Regions from separate parts of the Stenotrophomonas sp. PS02297 genome, predicted to be linked through region 2. Evidence: riboswitches for the same ligand, from Rfam matches in the RefSeq annotation. Region 2 holds a riboswitch; the other holds the start of a gene.
The links. Region 2 has a riboswitch for cobalamin ahead of QMX80_RS04530 (ribonucleoside-diphosphate reductase subunit alpha). Riboswitches for the same ligand answer to the same signal wherever they lie in the genome.
Positions count from the first base shown of each region.

Region 1: it holds a riboswitch for cobalamin, as region 2 does, so the genes downstream of both, btuB (TonB-dependent vitamin B12 receptor) here and QMX80_RS04530 (ribonucleoside-diphosphate reductase subunit alpha) in region 2, are expected to answer to the same signal.

Region 1 covers NZ_JASCOS010000079.1:9,536-16,708, forward strand. The annotation lists gene QMX80_RS13750 (histidine phosphatase family protein) at 1-356, opposite strand, end outside; gene cobT (nicotinate-nucleotide--dimethylbenzimidazole phosphoribosyltransferase) at 353-1,423, opposite strand; cobalamin riboswitch at 1,557-1,799, shown strand; gene btuB (TonB-dependent vitamin B12 receptor) at 1,912-3,768, shown strand; gene gph (phosphoglycolate phosphatase) at 4,237-4,884, opposite strand; gene dinB (DNA polymerase IV) at 4,937-6,013, opposite strand; gene fabA (3-hydroxyacyl-[acyl-carrier-protein] dehydratase FabA) at 6,216-6,731, shown strand; partial or broken gene QMX80_RS13780 (beta-ketoacyl synthase N-terminal-like domain-containing protein) at 6,731-7,173, shown strand, end outside.
Region 2 covers NZ_JASCOS010000011.1:17,347-24,519, reverse strand. The annotation lists gene QMX80_RS04540 (VWA domain-containing protein) at 1-1,315, shown strand, start outside; gene QMX80_RS04535 (DUF2884 family protein) at 1,864-2,691, opposite strand; cobalamin riboswitch at 2,962-3,185, shown strand; gene QMX80_RS04530 (ribonucleoside-diphosphate reductase subunit alpha) at 3,373-5,757, shown strand; gene QMX80_RS04525 (ribonucleotide-diphosphate reductase subunit beta) at 5,938-6,957, shown strand; gene QMX80_RS04520 (acyl-CoA thioesterase) at 7,135-7,173, shown strand, end outside.

The DNA of each region.
Region 1 (7,173 bases), on a different contig from region 2:
CGCGCCTCGAACTGCCGCCAGCTCTCGCCGTTGGGCGGCACCACCGCGTGCGGCGCGTCGTAGAGTCCAGCCAGCAGCTCGGCCGGGATCTCGTCGTAATGGCAGCCATCCCAGTCGCCGAAATCCAGTTCGGCCCAGTCCGGGTGGATCTCGCAGAACAGGTCGCGGCCGGCGACCAGCGCGGTGGCGGTATCCAGCGCACGGCGCCGCGGCGAGGCGATCACCCGGCTCCATTGGCCATCGCCATGGCAGCGCAGCAGCGCATCCATGGCCCCGTCGAGCAGCGGCGGATCGGTGCGGCCATCCAGATGGCCCTGGCGGCCGGTGGAGGCATGGCGCATCAGGTCCAGGATCATGGCGCGGCGCTCTGCCCGGCGATGGCGGCCTCGGCGAAGGTCGCCATGCCGTTGTGCAGCGCGCAGGCCAGGCGCAGCAGCGGCAGCGCCAGCGCGGCACCGGAACCTTCGCCCAGGCGCAGGTCCAACTGCAGCAGGGGGTCGGCCTGCAGGGCCGCCAGTACCCGCGCATGCCCGCGCTCGGCGGAACGATGCGAGAACAGCAGCCATGGCCGCAGCGAGGGGTTGATGCGCACCGCGGCCAGCGCCGCGGCCGAGACGATGAAACCATCCACCAGCACCGGAACGCCGCGCTGGGCGACGGCGATCATGGCCGCGGCCAGCGCGGCGATCTCCAATCCGCCGACGCGGCGCAGGGCTTCGCGGCCGGGGTCGGCAGCGGCGGCGATCGCTTCGCCGTGCAGGGCCAATGCGCGTGCGGTCACGGCCTGCTTGTGAGCGATGCGCGCCGCATCCAGGCCGGTGCCCGCACCCACCAGGTCCGCCAGGGGCAATGGCCCGAGTACCGCCGCCAGCGCGCTGGCCGAGGTGGTGTTGCCGATGCCCATCTCGCCGAGCAGCAGCAGGTCCGCGCCGTCGCCGCAAGCGGCTTCGACCGCGCGCCGGCCGGCGTCGAAAACCGCATCGAGGTCGGCCGGCGCCATCGCCGGACCGGCGCTGAAATCGTCGGTGCCACGGCGCGGCTTGTCGCAGGTCACGCCGGCGAGCGGCGCGTCGGCCAGGCTGCCCACGTCCCAGACATGCAGCGGCAACCCCAGTTCGCGCGACAGCACGGCGATGGCGGCACCACCTGCGGCGAAGTTGCGCAGCATCTGCACCGTCACTTCCGCCGGATACGCCGATACGCCCTGCACGGCGACGCCATGGTCGCCGGCGAACACCAGCACCGGCACCCGCGCGGCCTGCGGCTGCTCGCGTCCCTGCAGCGCAGCCAGCTCGATGGCGAGGGTTTCCAGGCGCCCCAGCGCGCCTTCCGGTTTGGTCAGTTGCCGCTGGCGGGCGATGGCATGCTGCCGGTGCGCCTGCGAAGGCGCCGGGCAGGGCCGGGTGAACCATGCTTCTGTCACGTGTGTTCCGATACTGCATTGCAATCGCGCATTGTAGGGCGCGGGCCGCTTCCACGATGTGCCGCACAGGGCGCCAATCCGGCGCTGCCCACCCGCCACCGGCTGCGCCGGGCGGCGACGCGGGCGATGGCATAGAATGCGCGCACTTTCGGGTGACTGGCCGGGCTCGCTCCGGCCGGTTGAAACGGGAAGCCGGTGCCGCGCACGCCAGGGATGCCCCTGGCCGCGCCATTCCGGCGCTGCCCCCGCAACGGTAAGCAGGACAAGGACAGGCATACCGCCACTGTGCATCGATCGCACGGGAAGGCGCCTGGACGGAAGCGCCGACGCGCTTCGCCTGCGAGCCCGGAGACCGGCCCGGAAGCCGACTGGTTGCGATGCGGAGGGCATGGCGGCGGCAGTGACGCCGTGCGCGCGCTCCGTCGTCCCCTTCTCCTGGCAGCCCCCACCGTCCGTCCGCGCGGGAGCGCGCGGGTCCAGGAGTTCCCATGAAACTGCCGTACCACACCCTTTCCCTCGCCCTGGCGCTCGCGCTGCCGGGCATCGCCGCCGCCGAGCAGGCGCCCACCGAACTGGACGACGTGATCGTCACCGCCACCCGCACGCCGGTGTCCATCGCCGACAGCGTGGTGCCGGTGCAGGTGATCGACCGCGAGCAGATCGACCGCAGCCAGGCCGGCTCGGTGCTGGACCTGCTGCGCGGCCGCGCCGGCCTGGATTTCGCCAACCAGGGCGGCGCCGGCAAGCTCACCTCGCTGTTCATGCGCGGCACCGCCTCCAACCAGGTGCTGGTGCTGGTCGACGGCGTGCGCATCGGCGCGGCCACCAGCGGCATGCCGGCGCTGCAGGACCTGCCCATCGACCAGATCGAGCGCGTCGAGATCGTGCGCGGGCCGCGTTCGAGCCTGTACGGCTCCGAGGCGATCGGCGGCGTGATCCAGATCTTCACCCGCAGCGCGGGCAAGGGGCTGCAGCAGAACCTGGCGCTGACCGCCGGCAGCCACAACCTGCGCCAGGCCAGCGCCGGCTTCAGCAACCGTGGCGAACGCGGCTGGGTTTCGGCGCAGGGCGCCTGGCAGAAGACCGACGGCATCAACGCCTGCAACGGCTCGGCCGCGCTGTTCCAGGGCTGCTACGTCGACGAACCCGATCGCGACGGCTACCGCAACGCATCGCTCAACCTGCGCGGCGGTTATGCGCTGGCCGAAACCCTGAGCGTGGAAGGCCACGTGCTCGATGCCAGCAGCCGCAACGAATACGACGGCAGCATCTACAGCGGCAACGAGGCCGAAAACCACCAGCAGGTGTATGGCGGCAAGCTGCTGTGGACGCCCGGCGAGGCGTTCCGCCTGTCCGCGCAGGTCGGCCGCAACAACGACCAGGCCGACAGCTACTTCGCCGACGCCGGCAAGCGCACGTTCGTTTCCACCTTCGACACGCGCCGCGACACCGCCAGCGTGCAGGGCGACGTCCTGTTCGCCGAGGGCCAGCAGCTGACCGCCGGTGCCGACTGGCAGAAGGACGAGGTCACCGGCACCACGGCCTATGCGATCGACAGCCGCGACAACACCGGCGTCTTCGCCGAGTACCAGGGCCGCTTCGGCGCGCACTCGCTGCAGGCCAGCGTGCGCAACGACGACAACGAGCAGTTCGGCAACCACACCACCGGCAGCCTCGGCTACGGCTTCGCCTTCGGCAACGGCCTGCGCCTGACCGCCAGCGCCGGCACCGGTTTCAAGGCGCCGACCTTCAACGACCTGTACTACCCGTGGTCGAGCAACCCGGAACTGAAGCCGGAAGAATCCAAGAGCGTCAACGTCGGCATCGCGCAGTACGCCGACGGCTGGAACTGGACGTTCAACGCCTATGAAACCCGCATCGACCAGCTGATCGCGCTGGACAGCACCTACACGCCGTACAACATCGCCAAGGCACGCATCCGCGGCGCCGAGCTGACCGGCTTCGTGTCGCTGACCGGTTTCGACATCAATGCCCAGGCCAGCTTCACCGACCCGCGCGACCACACCAACGGTGCGACCAGCTACGACAACTGGCTGCCGCGCCGTGCCCGTACCAGCGGCCGCCTGGACGTGGACCGCGGCTTCGGCCCGCTGCGCGTGGGCGTGACCGCCACCGGCACCGGCCACCGCTTCGACAACGCAGCCAACAGCATGCGCCTGGCCGGCTACGGCACCGTCGATCTGCGCGTGGAATACGCCATCAACGAGGCATGGAGCCTGCAGGCCAGGGCGGCCAACGTGTTCGACCGCGAGTACGAAACCGTGGCCTGGTACAACCAGCCCGGCCGCGAGTACCAGCTGACCCTGCGCTACCGCTCGCGCTGAGCCGGCCTGGACGGTTGAGTTCCTCCCGACGCCCCGGCCTGCCAGCCGGGGCGTTGTTTCATGCGGCGCCGGGCAGCGCACCACCGCCACTCCCGCCTCGCCCCGCCGGACCCTGCCCAGGGCTGCGATGGGGCAGTTCGCATAAGGCTCCGGTCATCCCCCGTATCCGGCCCCGGCAGGGGCCCATGCCGTATCGCCCCCGCCCGCATCCCATGGCTCCGGCGGCGATGGATGAAACGGCCGGTCAGCGGGACGGCGACTGGCGGACAAACTGGAGCTGGGGCACGCGGCCGCGGCCATCGGAAAGCAGCGGTTGCAGCGGGAAGCCGGCATGGAGACAGATGTCAGGCGACGGCCGAAGACACGCGGTTGCCGGCGACAGCGCACGGCGCCGGACCGCATGCGGCAGAGGTATCCCCTGCGTAACCTATGGAATTCACCGCCATCGGGCGGAGATGCGTTCCGCGTTCAGATGCAAGCGGCGAGCTGCCGCAGATCGTCGATCACCGCGACCGCATCGGCAGCCTCCAGATCAAGATCGCGCGGATAGCCATAGCGCACCAGCACGATGGGCATGCCGGCCGCGTTCGCCGCGCCCAGGTCGGTGGCCGAATCACCGACCATCAGGCAATGCGCCGGCGCCTGCCCCAGCAGCTGTGCCGCATGCAGCAGCGGCTCGGCGGCCGGCTTGCGCTGCGGCAGCGTGTCGCCGCCGATGATGTACGCGAAGTGCCCGGCGATCCCCAGGTGATCGAGCAGCGGCGGCACCAGCGCCGAGGGCTTGTTGGTGCAGATCGCCATCGGCAGGCCGCGCGCCTGCAACTGTTGCAGCGCTTCGACCACGCCCCCGTACAGGCGCGGGCTGCGCAGCAGGCAGTCACGGTAGTGGCGCATGAAGGTGGGCATCACCTCGTCCAGCGGGCGCGTGCTACGGGCATGCGCCAATGCGGTGGTCACCAGCCGGCGCACGCCTTCGCCGATCCAGCTGCGTACCGTCGCCTCGGATACGCGCGGCAACGACAGGTCGTCCAACGTGCGGTTGACCGCCTCGGCGATGTCGTCGGCGCTGTCCACCAGCGTGCCGTCCAGGTCGAATACCAGCGCTGCAATGCCCACGCATCCACTCCATGACAGGAAGCGGCCGATTGTAACGGGGCGTGGAAGCGCTTCAGCCCAGGGAGGTGTCCCGGAAAAGATCGCCCTGCACCGCCGAATCCTCGCGGTCGCGAAAGCCCGACAGGCCCACGCCCACCAGCCGGTAGCGCGTTTCCGGCGGCAGCTGCACGCGCTGGCACAACGCCAGTGCGATGTCGCGCAGCTCCTCCTCCGAGGCCGGCGGTGCATCCGGGGTGAAGCTGCGGGTGAGGATGCGGAACTGCGCGGTCTTCAATTTGAGCACCACGGTGTGGCCGACGCGCTCGGTGCGCCCGGTCGCGCGCCAGGTCCGCGCGGCCAGTTGTGCGATCAGCTCATCGAACTCGCCCAGCCGCAGGTCTTCGCTGAAGGTGTCCTCGGAGGAAATCGACTGCACCGGCTGGTCCGGCTCCACCGGCCGCTCGTCGATGCCGCGCGCACGCCGGTACAGGCGCTGGCCGAACGTGCCGAACAGGGCTTCCAGCTGCTCTGCAGGCAGACTGCGCAGGTCGCCCACGGTAGCGATGCCCAGCGCCGCCAGGCGCCCCTCCATCACCTTGCCCACCCCGGGCACTCGACTCACCGGCAACGGCGTCAGGAACTGCTCCACGCGCGCCGGCGGCACCACGAACTGGCCGTCGGGTTTGCGCCAGTCCGAGGCGATCTTGGCCAGGAACTTGTTCGGCGCGATTCCGGCCGAGGCGGTCAGCGAGGTCGCCTCGCGGATCTGCGCGCGGATGGTGCGCGCGATCTCGGTGGCGATGCCGTCGCAGGTCGGGGAATCGGTCACGTCCAGGTAAGCCTCGTCCAGCGACAACGGCTCCACCAGCGGCGTGTGCCGCAGAAATATCTCGCGGATCTGCCGCGACACGGCCTTGTAGCGGGCGAAATCCGGTGGCACGAACACCGCATCGGGGCACAGCCGTTCGGCGCGCACTGCCGGCATCGCAGAGCGCACGCCGAATCTACGCGCCTCGTAAGACGCCGCGCACACCACCGAGCGGTTCCCCCGCCAGGCCACTACCACCGGCCTGCCGCGCAACGCCGGATCGTCCCGCTGTTCGACCGACGCATAGAACGCGTCCATGTCGATGTGGATGATCTTGCGCATGACGGGAAACGCGGCCGCGGAACGGAGGACGGCCATGATGATAGCCCGGCGCCCCATACGCACCGGTACGATCTGCGACGAACATGCCGGCTTTTCCCTGCAACACTACGGACGCGTACGGTTAAAACTGTTGATTGAAAGCCCGCGCATCATGCATGCTCGGACGTTAACCCACGTTTCCGTGCTCCGGATTACCGCTTCGATGAACCGTCTCAATGCGTTCTCGCGCGAACAGCTGCTGGCCAGCGCCCGCGGCGAGCTGTTCGGGCCCAACAAGGGCCGCCTCCCCAACGACCCGATGCTGATGTTCGACCGCATCACCGACATCCGCGATGACGGTGGTCCGCACGGCAAGGGCCTGGTACGGGCAGAACTCGATATCCGCCCGGACCTGTGGTTCTTCGGCTGCCACTTCATCGGCGACCCGGTGATGCCCGGCTGCCTGGGCCTGGATGCGATGTGGCAGCTCACCGGCTTCTTCCTGACCTGGCTGGGCGCCGAGGGCCGCGGCCGTGCGCTGGGCTGCGGCGAGGTCAAGTTCACCGGCCAGGTGCTGCCCAGCGCCAAGCTGGTGCAGTACGAGATCGACATCTCGCGCGTGATCAACCGCAAGCTGGTGATGGCCCAGGCCGACGCCCGCATGCTGGTCGACGGCCGTGAGATCTACACCGCCAAGGACCTGCGCGTGGGCCTGTTCACTTCCACCGAGAGCTTCTGATGCGTCGCGTCGTCATTACCGGCATGGGGATCAACTCCTGCCTCGGCAACGATCTGGACACCGTGTCCAGCGCCCTGCGCGAAGGCCGTTCCGGCATCGTCGCCCTGCCCGACCACGCCGAGGCCGGGCTGCGCAGCCAGATCGGCGGCCGCGTCGACATCGACCTGGACGCGCAGATCGACCGCAAGCTCAAGCGCTTCATGAGCGACGCGGCGGCCTACAGCTACATCGCCCTGCGCGATGCCATCGCCGACGCCGGCCTGGACGAGGCGCAGGTCAGCAACGTACACACCGGCCTTATCGCCGGTTCCGGCGGCGGCTCCAGCCAGTGGCAGGTGGAAGCGGCGGACCTGCTGCGCAACCGCGGCGTGCGCAAGGTCGGTCCATACATGGTGCCGCGCACGATGTGTTCGACGGTGTCCGCCAACCTGGCTACCGCCTT
Region 2 (7,173 bases):
CGACACGCCGCGCATGCGCGAGGTGCCCGATCCGCAGCCGCCGCAGCGCGTGCGCGATGTTCCCACCCTGATCGGGAAGGGCGGGCGCAGCAAGGTGCTGATGGAGGCCACGCCTGCTTCGCCGCCTGCTCCGGTCGCCGCGGATGCGCCGGCGGTGGCGACCAGCGTGGCGCGTTCCGGTCTGGCGGTTCCCTACGCGCCGGCACCGGCGCCGGTGCGCCAGCAGCCTGCTGCGCCGGTGACCGCCGGCGTGGTCGACGACAACGCCGATTTCGGAGGTTTCCAGCAGTTCCTGCAGCGTCATGCCGAAGCGGCGCAGCTCGGGCGTGATGTCTCGGTGCGCCAGCGCCTGCGCGTGATCGATGCGCAGGGGCGGCCGGTGCCCGATGCCGAAGTCGCCGTTTCCAGCGCCGATGGCGCGCGCATGTGGGCGCGCACCGACGCCGGCGGCCAGGCCTGGCTGCACCTGAACGCGTTCGACGACCGCGATTCGGCCAGCTACCGCGTGGATGTGCGTCGCGATGGCCGGCAGGCGCAGGCACAGCTGCGGCGCGGGCAGAAGGATGCGCTGGAGGTGCGCCTGCCTGCCGCCGCGACAGCGGCGGGCGCGCGGCTGGACCTGGTGTTCATGGTCGATGCGACCGGCTCGATGGGCGACGAGATCGACAAGCTGCGCGCTTCGCTGCACGACATCGTGCGCGGCATCGAACAGCTGCCATCGCGCCCGGACGTGTGCCTGGGGCTGGTCGCCTATCGCGACCGTGGCGACGAGTACTTCGTGCGCAGCTGGGACCTGACCGGCAACGTCGCCGCGTTCCAGCAGGTACTCGATGGCGTGCGTGCCGGCGGTGGCGGCGACATGCCCGAGGCGATGAACGAAGCCTTCGACCATGCGGTGCAGGCACTGGCCTGGCGCGGCCCGGCGACCACGCGCCTGCTGGTGTCGCTGGCCGACGCGCCGCCGCACATGGACTATCCGCGGCCGCACTACGACCAGACCATGCTCGCCGCGCTGGGCAAGGGCATCAAGGTGTTCAGCGTGGCCGCGTCGGGGCAGGACACCACCGGCGAGATCGTGCAGCGGCAGATCGCCCAGTACACCGGTGGGCGTTTCATCTTCCTCACCTACAAGGACGCGTCCGATCCGGGCAGCGGCCCCGGCCGCGAGACCGTGCACGACGTGGCCGACTACTCGGTGGACACGCTGGACACGCTGGTGGTGCGGCTGGTGCGCGAGGAACTGGCGCAGTTGCCGAAGGGGGGAGGACGGTACGCCGCCCGAGTTATGGGGCGTGCCCGTTCCACAGGGGACTAGGTTCTGCAATGCCAGGCAACGCCTGGCGGGGACAGGCCCGGGAAAGCCCTAGCGGGGCGTCGCCCCGCTCTACAGGGAGATGGATCGCAGCGGGCTTTGTAGCGCCGGGCAACGCCCGGCGGGGGCATTGCCGGGAAAGCTCCAGCGGGGCGTTGCCGCGCTCTACAGGGAGATGGATCGCAGCGGGCTTTGTAGCGCCGGGCAACGCCCGGCGGGGGCATTACCTGGAAAGCTCCAGCGCGGCGTTGCCCCGCTCTACAGGGAGGTGGATCGCGGCGGGCTTTGTAGCGCCGGGCAACGCCCGGCGGGGGCATTACCGGGAAAGCTCCAGCGGGGCGTCGCCCCGCTCTACAGGGAGGTGGATCGCGGCGGGCTTTGTAGCGCCGGGCAACGCCCGACGGGGCGCATTACCGGGAAAGCTCCAGCGGGGCGTCGCCCCGCTCTACGGGGAGGTGGATCGCGGCGGGCCTTGTAGCGCCGGGCAACGCCCGGCGGGGGCATTGCCGGGAAAGCTCCAGCGGGGTATTGCCCCGCTCTACGGGTTGCGGTCAGGGGTGTGCGGGCAGGGCGATGCGGTTGTCCGGGCCGTGCTCCTTCGCCACCGGCGCCGATGCCGATGCCGATGCTTCGCCACTGACGTTCATCATCCGCAGCGGCTGGCCGTTGTAGCGGAACTCCAGCGCCGACTGCAGCTGGTCCAGCGCCAGGACCTGGGTGCACAGGGATTGCGCGTGCTGCTCCAGCGCATGGGCGCGCGCTTCGATCTTCGGCTCGAGTTCGGCTTCGATCTTCTCGCTGCGCTTCTCGATGCGCTCCTCGCCGCCGGTGAGCATGGTCCACAGCAGGCCACGGGCGATCGAGCCTTTCAGCGACTCGGCCGCTTCCTGCACGCGCTGGTCGAAGCCTTCGCCGAACAGATCCTGCTCCCAGCGGCCGCGGCCGATGGTCGAGGCGACGAAGCGCTCGGCATCCGTGCGCAGCGCGCGCACCTTGCGCGAGTTGAAGTTGCCGGTCATGGAGCCATAGACCACGTCCAGCACGTCAAAGCTGATCCCCACCGATTCGTTGGCGATGCCGGTGACCGCCGGCATCATCTGGCGCACCCCGGCCTCAAGCACGCGCAGGCGTTGCGCATCGTCGGCGCTGACCACCTGCATGCGGCCGTCGACGCTCAGTTCACCGTTGTGGAACACGATCTCGCGCGGCGTGGCGTCGTGCCTGCGCAGCCAGATGCCGCCGCCATCGACCAGCACGTCGTAGTCGGTGCTGACACCGCATTGGGTGGAGGAGAGCTCCGGCGATTTCAACGTGCCGGCGCGGGCGGCCACGGACGCGGCCAGGGCGAGCAGGGCGGTGGCGAGAACCAGGCGGCGCATGCGGGGTGTTCCGTGTTCGACAGGGAGACAGCATCGCCGGCTGCCGTCGGTCGCGGCGCCGGCCGGAAGTCATGGCGGCGAAGCCTGGGCAATGGATGATGAATGCGCGCGGTGTTTTCCTACCTCTGAATGGTGCTCCGAGGGCTTGACTGCGCAGCCGCGATGGGCAGGTCGCCATGGGCGGGCACGAGGCCGCGAGCCGGATCGCTTGTGCCCCAAGGGGCAGGCGGTTATCCACAAGATTTGGCGTTGACCCTGTCATTTACCCCCACTATCTTGTGTCCCGTCGGTTCTGGTGGGTTGCTCCCCACCGGATTGAAAGGGAAGCCGGTGACGCCTTGGATGGCCATTCCGGCACTGCCCCGCAGCGGTAATTGGGAACGATCCCGCCACCAAGCACTGAGGCCCGATGCCTTGGGAAGCGGCGGAGTAGGAGGAGGCCCCCGCCTCCATGCCCATGAGTCCGAAGACCTGCCGACGGCCGCGCGAAGCACAGCGCGCGGTGCCGGCTGCGGAGTCTTCGAGGGGAAGACGGCTGGCGACGCGGTACCGCCGGTGGCGACCCTGGGTCGCGTCCGTCTCGGTCGCTGCGACGCCGTCCTTCCATGCTCGCCAACCGCACCGGCCCAGGTTCCTGCGAGGGCAGGCGCCGCGTGCATCCCGCCATGAGGACACATCACCGTGACCGCCACCGATACCGCCGTTGTCCCGACCGAGGCCGGCTTCGAACTGACCCCGCCGCCGACCGCCACCGCCATGAGCGTGACCAAGCGCAATGGCGGCACCGAGCCGGTGGACCTGAACAAGATCGTCCGCGCCATCCAGCGCTGCTGCGAAGGCCTGCATGCGGTCGATCCGATGCGCGTGGCCACCCGCACCATCTCCGGCCTGTACAACGGCGCCACCACCCAGGAACTGGACGAACTGTCGATCCGCACCGCCGCGCTGCTGATCGGCGAGGAGCCGGAATACGGCCGCCTGGCCGCGCGCCTGCTGGCCAACTTCATCGCCAAGGAAGTGTCCGGCCAGGAAATCCACGCGTTCTCGCAGTCGGTCGGCCGCGGCCATGAGGTCGGCCTGATCAACGACCGCCTGCTGAACTTCGTGCAGGTCAACGCGCGCAAGCTCAACGACGCGATCGATCCCGGGTACGACCTCAACTTCGATTACTTCGGCCTGCGCACGCTGTACGACCGTTACCTGCTGCGCCACCCGCACACGCGCAAGGTCATCGAGACCCCGCAGCAGTTCTTCCTGCGCATCGCCAGCGCGCTCAGCGAGGACGTGCCCGAGGCGCTGGCGCTGTACCAGCGGCTGGGCAGCCTGGACTACCTGCCGTCGAGCCCGACCCTGTTCAACGCCGGCACCAGCCACGAGCAGCTGTCCTCCTGCTTCCTGCTGGATTCGCCGTCCGATTCGCTCGAATCCATCTACGCCAGGTACGGCGACATCGCGCAGCTGTCCAAGTTCAGCGGCGGCATCGGCGTGAGCTACACCCGGGTGCGTTCGCGCGGCTCGTTGATCAAGTCCACCAACGGCCACTCCAACGGCATCGTGCCGTGGCTGAAGACGCTGGATTCCTCTGTGGCCGCGGTCAACCAGGGCGGCAAGCGCAAGGGCGCGGCCTGCGTGTACCTGGAAACCTGGCATGCGGACATCGAGGACTTCCTGGAGCTGCGCGACAACGCCGGTGACGATTCGCGCCGCACCCACAACCTCAACCTGGCCAACTGGGTGCCGGACCTGTTCATGCAGCGCGTGGAAGCCGACCAGGAATGGTCGCTGTTCGATCCGCGCGTGGTGCCGGAGTTCACCGACCTGTACGGCGAGGCGTTCGAACGCGCCTACCTGCAGGCCGAGGCGCAGGGCAAGGCGGTCAAGACGCTGCCGGCGCGCAAGCTGTACGCGCGGATGATGCGCACCCTGGCCGAGACCGGCAACGGCTGGATGACCTTCAAGGACAAGTGCAACCGCGCCAGCAACCAGACCCTGCGCGCCGGCAACGTGATCCACCTGTCCAACCTGTGCACCGAAATCCTGGAAGTCACCAGCGCCGAGGAAACGGCGGTGTGCAACCTGGGCTCGATCAACCTGGGCAACCACCTGGACGAGCACGGCGATTTCGACTTCGACAAGCTGGCCGAAACCGTGCGCCTGGCCGTGCGCCAGCTCGACCGGGTGATCGACCTGAACTTCTATCCGATCGAGACCGCGCGCCGCGGCAACCTGCGCTGGCGCCCGGTCGGCCTGGGCTGCATGGGCCTGCAGGACGTGTTCTTCCGCAAGCGCCTGGCGTTCGATTCGGAGGCCGCGCGCGTGCTGTCGGCGAAGGTCGCCGAGACCATCTACTTCCATGCGCTGGAAACCTCGTGCGAACTGGCCATCGAGCGTGGCCGGCACCCGTCGTTCAACGACACCCGCGCGGCCGCGGGCGAGCTCCAGTTCGATGCCTGGAACGTGGCTCCGGCCGACGCCGCGCGCTGGGACGCGCTGCGCGAGCGCATCCGCCAGCATGGCCTGCGCAACTCGCTGATGATCGCCATCGCCCCGACCGCGACCATCGCTTCCATCGCCGGCTGCTACGAGTGCGTGGAGCCGCAGGTGTCCAACCTGTTCAAGCGCGAGACCCTGTCCGGCGACTTCCTGCAGGTCAACCGCTACCTGGTCGGCGAGCTCAAGCAGCTGGGACTGTGGACGGCGGAGATGCGCGATGCGATCAAGCTGGCCGACGGCTCGATCCAGAACCTGCCGCAGATCCCCGAAGCGCTGCGCACGGTGTACCGCACCGCCTGGGAACTGCCGATGCGCTCGCTGATCGACATGGCCGCGGACCGCGGCGCCTTCATCGACCAGTCCGCCTCGCTCAACCTGTTCATGGAGAGCCCGAACATCGGCGCGATGTCCTCCATGTACATGTATGCCTGGAAGAAGGGCGTAAAGACCACCTACTACCTGCGCTCGCGCCCGGCCACGAAGATCGCCAAGACCACGGTCAGCAGCTACACGCCGACCGAGGCCGTGGCCTGTTCGCTGGAGAACCCGGAAGCCTGCGAGGCCTGCCAGTAATCGTTCCCGCCCCTCTCCCGGCGGGAGAGGGGCGAGCTCGCCCCCACCGAACCCTCGTCCGGCGCTCCGCGCCACCTGCATGCGGCACATCCCTGTGCCGCCCCCTCCGGGCGGCCTTGCCGCGAACCCCGGCGATCCTGCCGCGCCGCCTCCCGCAGGGAGAAGAGAAAGGAGACTCCAATGTCCGCACAACCCCGCCAGATGCTGCTCGATCCGGGCTTCGAACTGACCCTGCGCCCGATGCGCTACCCGGATTTCTACGAGATGTACCGCAACGCGATCAAGAACACCTGGACGGTGGACGAGATCAACTTCCAGATCGACATCACCGACCTGCATCACAAGATGACGCCGGCCGACCGCCACCTGATCCACCGCCTGGTCGCCTTCTTCGCCACCGGCGATTCCATCGTGTCCAACAATCTGGTGCTGAACCTTTACCAGCACCTCAATGCGCCGGAAGCGCGCATGTACCTGTCGCGCCAGCTGTACGAAGAGGCGCTGCACGTGCAGTTCTACCTGACCCTGCTGGACAACTACCTGCCGGACCCGGAGGAGCGCTTCAAGGCGTTCGCGGCGGTGGAAAACATCGAATCGATCAAGAAGAAGGCCGATTTCTGCTTCAAGTGGATCGACTCGATCCAGGGAATGAAGCGCATCGAGACCCGCGAGCAGCGCCGCCAGTTCCTGCTCAACCAGATCTGCTTCGCCGCCTGCATCGAGGGCCTGTTCTTCTTCGCCGCCTTCGCCTACGTGTACTTCTTCCGCTCGCGCGGGCTGCTGCCGGGCCTGGCCTCGGGCACCAACTGGGTGTTCCGCGACGAGAGCTGCCACATGGAATTCGCCTTCGAATGCGTGCGCACCATCCGCGCCGAGGAGCCGGACCTGTTCGACGCGACGATGGAGCAGCAGGTCTACGAGATGCTGGCCGAAGCCATCGAGTGCGAGGTGCAGTTCGCCGAGGACGTGCTTTCCGGCGGCGTGGCCGGCATCTCCACCCGCGACATGCGCCAGTACCTGCAGCATTGCGCCGACCAGCACTTCGCCAAGCTGGGCATGGCCCGGAAATACAACGTGCGCAACCCGCTGCCGTTCATGGAACTGCAGGACGTCCAGGAGCTGACCAACTTCTTCGAGCGCCGCGTCTCGGCCTACCAGGTCGGCGTAAAGGGCGAGGTCGCCTTCGACATGAATTTCTGAGGCGAGGAGCTGCCGGCCGGCGCTTCCTGCAGGGCGGGGCAATGCCCCGCCCGAAGCGTTGCCGGTCGACCCCCACCCGGAAAGCCGGCGCCGCCGGCGGACGCGACGCGGGCGTCACACCCGGCATCATCCGCCCTGCGTATCATCCGCCCGCCATCCATTCCCGCGCATCCCGCCATGAACGCCACGCCCGCCATCGTCCCGCCCACCGAAGTC